One region of the Rhodococcus mengyinensis genome, then DNA from elsewhere that is predicted to be linked to it. Evidence: riboswitches for the same ligand, from Rfam matches in the RefSeq annotation. Region 1 holds a riboswitch; the other holds the start of a gene.
What was found. Region 1 has a riboswitch for cyclic di-AMP ahead of ACNJ7E_RS05300 (transglycosylase family protein). Riboswitches for the same ligand answer to the same signal wherever they lie in the genome.
Positions count from the first base shown of each region.

Region 2: it holds a riboswitch for cyclic di-AMP, as region 1 does, so the genes downstream of both, ACNJ7E_RS40765 (NlpC/P60 family protein) here and ACNJ7E_RS05300 (transglycosylase family protein) in region 1, are expected to answer to the same signal.

Region 1 is NZ_JBLWIT010000038.1:115,807-119,201, forward strand. It holds gene ACNJ7E_RS05280 (DUF2771 domain-containing protein) at 1-470, shown strand, start outside; gene ACNJ7E_RS05285 (cold-shock protein) at 531-941, opposite strand; gene ACNJ7E_RS05290 (hypothetical protein) at 1,095-1,334, shown strand; gene ACNJ7E_RS05295 (YccF domain-containing protein) at 1,365-1,742, shown strand; cyclic di-AMP (ydaO/yuaA leader) riboswitch at 1,977-2,190, shown strand; gene ACNJ7E_RS05300 (transglycosylase family protein) at 2,199-2,780, shown strand; gene ACNJ7E_RS05305 (hypothetical protein) at 2,848-3,036, opposite strand; gene ACNJ7E_RS05310 (helicase-associated domain-containing protein) at 3,097-3,395, shown strand, end outside.
Region 2 is NZ_JBLWIT010000154.1:127,551-130,945, reverse strand. It holds gene ACNJ7E_RS40770 (DEDD exonuclease domain-containing protein) at 1-1,524, opposite strand, end outside; cyclic di-AMP (ydaO/yuaA leader) riboswitch at 1,982-2,146, shown strand; gene ACNJ7E_RS40765 (NlpC/P60 family protein) at 2,161-2,706, shown strand; gene ACNJ7E_RS40760 (C40 family peptidase) at 3,087-3,395, shown strand, end outside.

The DNA.
Region 1 (3,395 bases):
AGAAGATCCTGGCACTGATCGTGGTGGGGCTGATGGTGGTCCTGGTGGCCTTCGTCGGAGTCCTGTACGCACTGGTCCGCAACTCCTCGCCCCGCCTGCCCGAGATCACCGCCTTCGCGCACAACCGGGCCGAGCAGATCCCCCCGCTGGCGTACTGCAACCTGTATCTCGAGGACTGCACGACCGGCGACCTCGCCGAACTCGACGTGCCACCCGGCTCCTCGCTGCAGCTGTCGCTGCCACAGGAGATCGTCGACGCGCCGTGGCGCATGCTCGTCGTCTACCAGGACGCGTCGGGGCAGGTCCTCGTCCAGGAACAGGCTCACCGCGCCGGTGAGACCCGCGCCGTGACCGTGCCCTCCTCGGAAGACCTGCAGCTGGCCGGCGTCGAGATCCAGCTGCCGTCCGCCGTCATCGACGAGCAGGGGCTCACGCAGGCCCGGGCAGCCTGGTCGATCAAGACCGCCTGACACGACACACGAAGAAGGCCCCTGCGCCGAAGCGCAGGGGCCTTCCCGTTGTCCGTCGAATCAGCTGTCGAGCTCGCGCGCGACGGCGCGGACCACCTCGGAGATGCGCTGGGCGGTCTTGCGGTCCGGGTACTTGCCCTTGCGCAGATCGGGCTGGACCTTCGCCTCGAGCAGCGTGATCATGTCCTCGACCATGCCGTGGAGTTCGTCCGGCGTGTGCTTCTTGGCGGACGGCTCCTTGCGTGCGGCGTTCTGACGCAGCGACGGCGCCGGGTCGAGCACCTTCAGGCTCAGAGCCTGGGGGCCGCGTCGACCGGCGGCCATGCCGAACTCGACGCGCTGACCGGCCTTGAGGCCCTCGACGCCCTCGGGAAGAGCGGACGAACGCACGTAGACGTCCTCCCCCTCCTCCTGCGACAGAAAGCCGAAGCCCTTTTCGACGTCGTACCACTTCACCTTGCCGGTCGGCACCGCGTTCACCCGCTCATCACTTGGAGTGCAGTTGGTTGCACTTGGTATGCAAAACAGCGCGCCCCACCTCTGGTGCGGGACGCGCAGTGCCCACAGTCTACCTTGCAGAGACCCCCTCCGGCATCCGGGTTTCCAGGCACTATCGTTGCTGGTGTGGCCCACGAACCGACTCCTTCGAGCACTCCTCAGACACCCCGGAGGGGCGACGGACTCCTGCGCGTCGCACTCGCCCTCTTCGCGGTCGGCTTCGTCGCGATCGTGGCGATCTTCCTGACCCCGGTGCTCTCCGATTCCGAACCGGGCCTCGTTCTCTATCTCATCGCCCTCGCGTGCCCGATCGGATTCCTCCTCGGAATCGTCGCGGCACTGAGGCAGGGCAGACGCTCGCGCTGACACACCCGACCACCGACCGATGGGACGATCATGAGAATTCTGCTCAACATCATCTGGCTGATCTTCGGCGGTCTGTGGCTGGCGCTGGGGTACTTCGTCGCCGGAATCCTGTGCTGCATCCTGATCATCACGATCCCGTTCGGCATCGCGTCGTTCCGGGTCGGCGTCTACGCGCTGTGGCCGTTCGGGAAGACCGTGGTCGACAAGCCGACGGCCGGTGTGGCCTCGCTGATCGGCAACGTCATCTGGTTCGTCATCGCCGGTCTGTGGCTCGCGATCGGGCACGTCGTCACGGCAATCGCCATGGCGATCACGATCATCGGGATCCCCCTCGCGGTCGCAAATCTGAAGATGATCCCCATCTCGCTCATGCCCCTCGGCAAGGACATCATCGACGCTCCCCAGTGATGTGAGCTTACTCACATAACGGCCCGGTAACGGAAGGGCAACGGCTCGGCGATACGCACGTCTTGTCGCCACTAGCTGGGAAGAGTTCCTGCGCGCCCAATGAGGCCCCGCAACAGGCGAAGACACTCCGCGTTATCAAATGGTGACACTGCGGCCTCGGCCCGTTACCGTCGTCACCGGCCGAGGAAACATCGGCCACATCCGGCCCGCCGCGCCAAACCTCGTCCCGCGGGTACCGGAGTCCCGACGAAGCATTCCAGGGACGAGGACGGGGGACCCAAAGTCCTCCAGGGAACGCAAGTTCTCAGACGGACACCGGCCCGAATGTGCCTCGCACACTCGGATCTTGGGGTGAAGCCAGACCCTCTCCAGCCAGGAGAGGCGAGGCCGGGCGACCTCTCAGCCCGAACCCGACAGCTGACCTCGCAGGCGCGTGTGGAGAGGATCTCGACCACTATGAGCGGACGCCATCGCAAGCCCACCACCACCGGCCGCACCGTCGCCAAGGTCGCCGTCACCGGCGCCATCATGGGCGTCGCCGGAGCCGCCTTCTCGGGCACCGCGAACGCGGCACCCGACTCCGACTGGGACCGCCTCGCGCAGTGCGAGTCCGGCGGAAACTGGGGAATCAACACCGGAAACGGCTTCCAGGGCGGACTCCAGTTCTCCCCGAGCACCTGGAACGCACACGGTGGCACCCAGTACGCAGCCACCGCCAACCAGGCCTCGCGTGAAGAGCAGATCGTCGTCGCCGAGAAGGTCCTCGACTCCCAGGGCTGGGGCGCATGGCCGTCCTGCTCCTCGAGCCTCGGCCTGAGCAGCGCACCCACCCAGCGCACCGCCCCCGCAACCGTGCCCGAGGCCCCCGCGGCGCCGGCACTCCCCGACCTCACGGGCGGCGTCCCCAGCACCAACGGCACCTCGCAGTACGCCGGTGTCGTCGACAGCGCGATCGAGGCCGTCAAGGCCCAGGGCATCGCGATCGATCCCCAGATCCTGCAGCTCATCGACGCGAACAAGGGACTGCTCCCGCAGTAATCCCCCGCGATTCACAGAAGAGGGGCCCTGCACCGATCCGGTGCAGGGCCCCTCTTGTGTCGTCGGGTCAGCGGTTGATCACGGTGTGCGGATGCGCGTACGGCAGCGAGTCCGCCGGCAGCGGGAACTCGGTGTCCTCGCCGAACGGGGACAATCCGCCCGCACGGCTCGACGACAGTTCGGTCACGGCGCTATCTCCATCGGCGGTTTCGGGCCACCCTGGATCCACGTACTGCTTCTTCGAATTGTTAGCCACGGTGCCATTTTGACAGGAGCATTCGGCGACGTACAGCCCAGGTCTCTAATCTGATAGTCGATGACCGACACCGACGACGCCACCGCGAGCACCAACGGCACCGCTGCCTCCCCGCGCGGCGCCGCGACCCTCGCGGACTGGCTGGCCGCGCGCAGCGACGCCGAACTGACGGATCTGCTCCGCAAGCGACCCGACCTGGCGGTTCCACCGCCTGCCACGATCGTCGTCCTCGCCGGCCGCGCCGAACAGCGGGCATCGGTGGCCCGCGCGGCCGACAACCTGACGTCGCTGGACTTCGGCATCCTCGAACTGCTGGCGCTCGAACGGGCCGACGAGGTCGCCGTGCCGCGGGCCACCCT
Region 2 (3,395 bases), on a different contig from region 1:
AACGACGGTTTCGGCGGTGAGGACGAGTGCATCGACCACCGGCATCGGGTGAATTCCGCGCCGGGCGCAGCCCGCGGACGCGAGACGCCCGGAACGGATCACCGCGAACTCCCAGCCGCCGGTCGCGGCCGGGCGAGCGGCCACGAGCTGATCGAGCGCGGTGAGGGCGGCAAGGCGCTGCATCCTCCGCAACGCGAGCACGACCTCCGCGGTGCGATCACGCAGCCGTGCGGCGTTCTCGAACAACTCGCCGGCGGCCAGCTCCTCCACCCGTGCGCGCATGCGCTGCAGCGGGGCGTCGTCCAGGCCGCGCAGGAACTGCCGGAAGAGTGCCGGCCCGGGACGGTAGGCGTCCTCCGTGGCGCGGTCGTGGACGGACGCCGGGCAGCCTCCGAGCTCGCGGGGTGGGCACTGCGGACCGTGCTCCCTTCCCTTCGGGATGCGGCTCGTGCAGGTGCGGAGAATGCAGTACTCGGCGAGGACGTCGGCGACGTCGACGGCGGTCGAGCGGGACCGGAACGGACCGAGCGAGTCGGCGGTCGGGGTACGCACCACCGACAGCCGGGGGAAGGCCTCCACGGTGAGCGTGATCCACCACCCGCGTTTCGGGTATTTGGACCTCCGGTTGTACGGCGGCGTGTGCGCGGCGAGCAGCCGGAGCTCGCGCACACCCGCCTCGAGTGCATGCGCGCACTCGACGTGGTCGATCCGGGTGCTCAAGGCCACCATCTCCTTCATCCGGCCACGCGTCTCCGAGCCGGTGAAGTAGTTGCGCACCCGCCGGCGCAGATCGGTCGCCGTGCCGACGTACAGGACCTCGTCGGACGGTCCGCGGAACAGGTACACGCCCGGAGCGTGGGGGAGATGGCTGGCGAGCGTCCGTTTCGCCCGCTGGTGCGAGGAGACGTCGGGAAGGTAGTCGACGAGCTCGGTGAGACTGTGCACCCCTTGATTGCCGACCCTCGCGATGAGGGCGTGCAGGACGTCGACGGTGGCCCGGGCGTCGTCGAGTGCCCGGTGGGTCGGAGTGGTCCCGACGTCGAACAGCCGGGCCAGCGACGACAGCTTGACGGACGGCGCTTCGTCGCGGCTGAGGACGCGCCGGGCCAGTTTGACGGTGCAGAGCACGGTGAACTTGGGCCAGGGGGTGTCGGTGGCGGACGCGGCGGCCTTGAGGAAGCCCGTGTCGAACGGGGCGTTGTGCGCGACGAGCACCGCGCCGCGTGCGAACTCCAGGAACGCCGGCAGCACTCGCTCGATCCGCGGGGCGTCGATCACCATGGCGGTGGTGATGCCGGTGATCTCCACGATGTGCGGGGGGATGGACCGTCCCGGGTCGACGAGAGTGGCCATTTCGGCGATCACCTCGCCACCGCGGATCTTCACCGCGCCGATCTCGGTGATGGCGTCCTCGCCCGGCCGCGCTCCCGTGGTCTCGAGGTCGACCACCACGAACGTGGTGTCCCGCAGTGGGGTGTCGAGTTCGTCGAATCTCAGCTGTTCGGGTACACCGGGGACGCTCACGGCTCAGAGCGTATGGACGGGCACCGACAGAACCGCCCGGAGAGCCCGGAGAGACGAGGATCACACTGACCGTCTCGGGCGGCGGTCGCGGGCGGTGCGCGGGTCGCGCGCGCGGCCGCGAACGAGGTGTTCGGACGGGGCGGGGACCGGTACCGGCGGATCGGGCGCGTGTCGCGGGTGCGGTCCGCGGCACCCCGGTTGAACAGCAGGAACGCTGACCGGGAGAAAATCGGGGAGTCGTCAGGCTTCGCGAAATGCCCACTCCCGCTGTCGAAAAGAGATCGGAAACAAACCGCCTGTTATCCGGTCGTTACCGAATGTGGGTATCGCGCGCCCGCAAAGCCGGAATCGGCCCAAACGGACACTTTCCGCGTGTTCCGGTCGACATCGGGGTATTCCATTTCGTAACCTTCCTGAGACCTAGCGGAGTCTCGCAGCCCCAACACCGGGGCAGCATCGCTAGTCACCGCCTAATCGGCCACTCGCGAGAGCGGTCGTACCGGGAACCCAAGTTTCTACTGGGGTGAATCCCGCCGGGACGTCCTCACGCACCGGTGGGTAGGGCTGATCTTCCCAGCCCGAACCCGTCAGCTAACTCGGTCGGCGGATGAATGGAAGAAACGGAGTACCCCTTTCGTGGCGTCACAAGTTTCCAAGCGGAATGTGCGACGGGCAGTCGTCGCCGGCGCGCTCGCAGTCGGAGCGCTCACCGCGACCGCGGCCCCCGCGGCCGCAGATCCCGTCACCATCCCCGGAGTCGGAACCTTCGAGATCCCGGGTGTCGTCATCCCGCAGATCCCCGGTGTCCCGAACCTGCCCGCGCCCCCGGCGCCGGCCGGCACCGCAGGTGACAAGGCCGTTCAGGCCGCACAGACCAAGCTCGGCTCGCCGTACGTCTACGGCGCCGCCGGCCCCAACTCGTTCGACTGCTCCGGTCTGGTGCAGTGGGCGTTCAAGCAGGCCGGACTGAACCTGCCGCGCACCAGCTACGCGCAGGCGGCGGCAGGCGCTCCCGTGTCGCAGTCCGATCTCCGCCCCGGCGACGTCGTCTCCTTCTACGGCGGATCGCACTCGGGCATCTACGCCGGCAACGGCAACGTGATCCACGCCTCCACCGAGGGTCAGCCCGTCAAGTTGGCGCCCATCGCGTCCATGCCTTTCGACGGCGCACGCCGCTACTGATCCACACGCGAGGCGAGGCATCCACCGAGTCGAGGGCGGGGATGCACGGGGTAGCTTCGTAGGATCTCGCACGACCACCGAGGGTGGGTTCGAATCACGATTCGAACCCACCCTCGATGTCGTTGCGCCCCAGGCAGACAGCGTGTCGTTCACCCGTCGGGTGGTCCCCGCCACCTCGTTCGTGACATAGGTGGACACAAACGTATGCCATTCCGTAACCTATCCGAGACCTTGCGAAGTCTTGTCGCGCCAACCGGGCGGCAACGCGGGTCACCACCTCTTCGGCACTCCACGGTCGCATCGGCCGAGGAAATCCCTGAGCCGCGCCTCGGACACCCGGCCCGGCTGGTGGAGAGCGACGATCGGAGAACTGCATTTCCGTGGCCTCACACAAGATGAAGCGCTCCCTGGGCAGCGTGCTGACCGCCGGCGTGCTGTCGGTGGCCCTCGTGTCGCTGCCGGCGATCCAGGCGGGCGCAGACCCGGTGACCACCAACCCGACCGACGCGCTGACGAAGCTCGGTGACCTGTCCCGGCAGTCCGAGCAGACGTCGGAGGCACTCCACAACGCGCAGATCGATCTCGCGGCCAAGCAGTCGGCGCAACGCGACGCCGACGCGCAGCTCGCAACGGACCAGGGTGTGCTCGACGCCGCCAACGCGCGCGTCGCCGTCTTCCAGCCGGTGGTG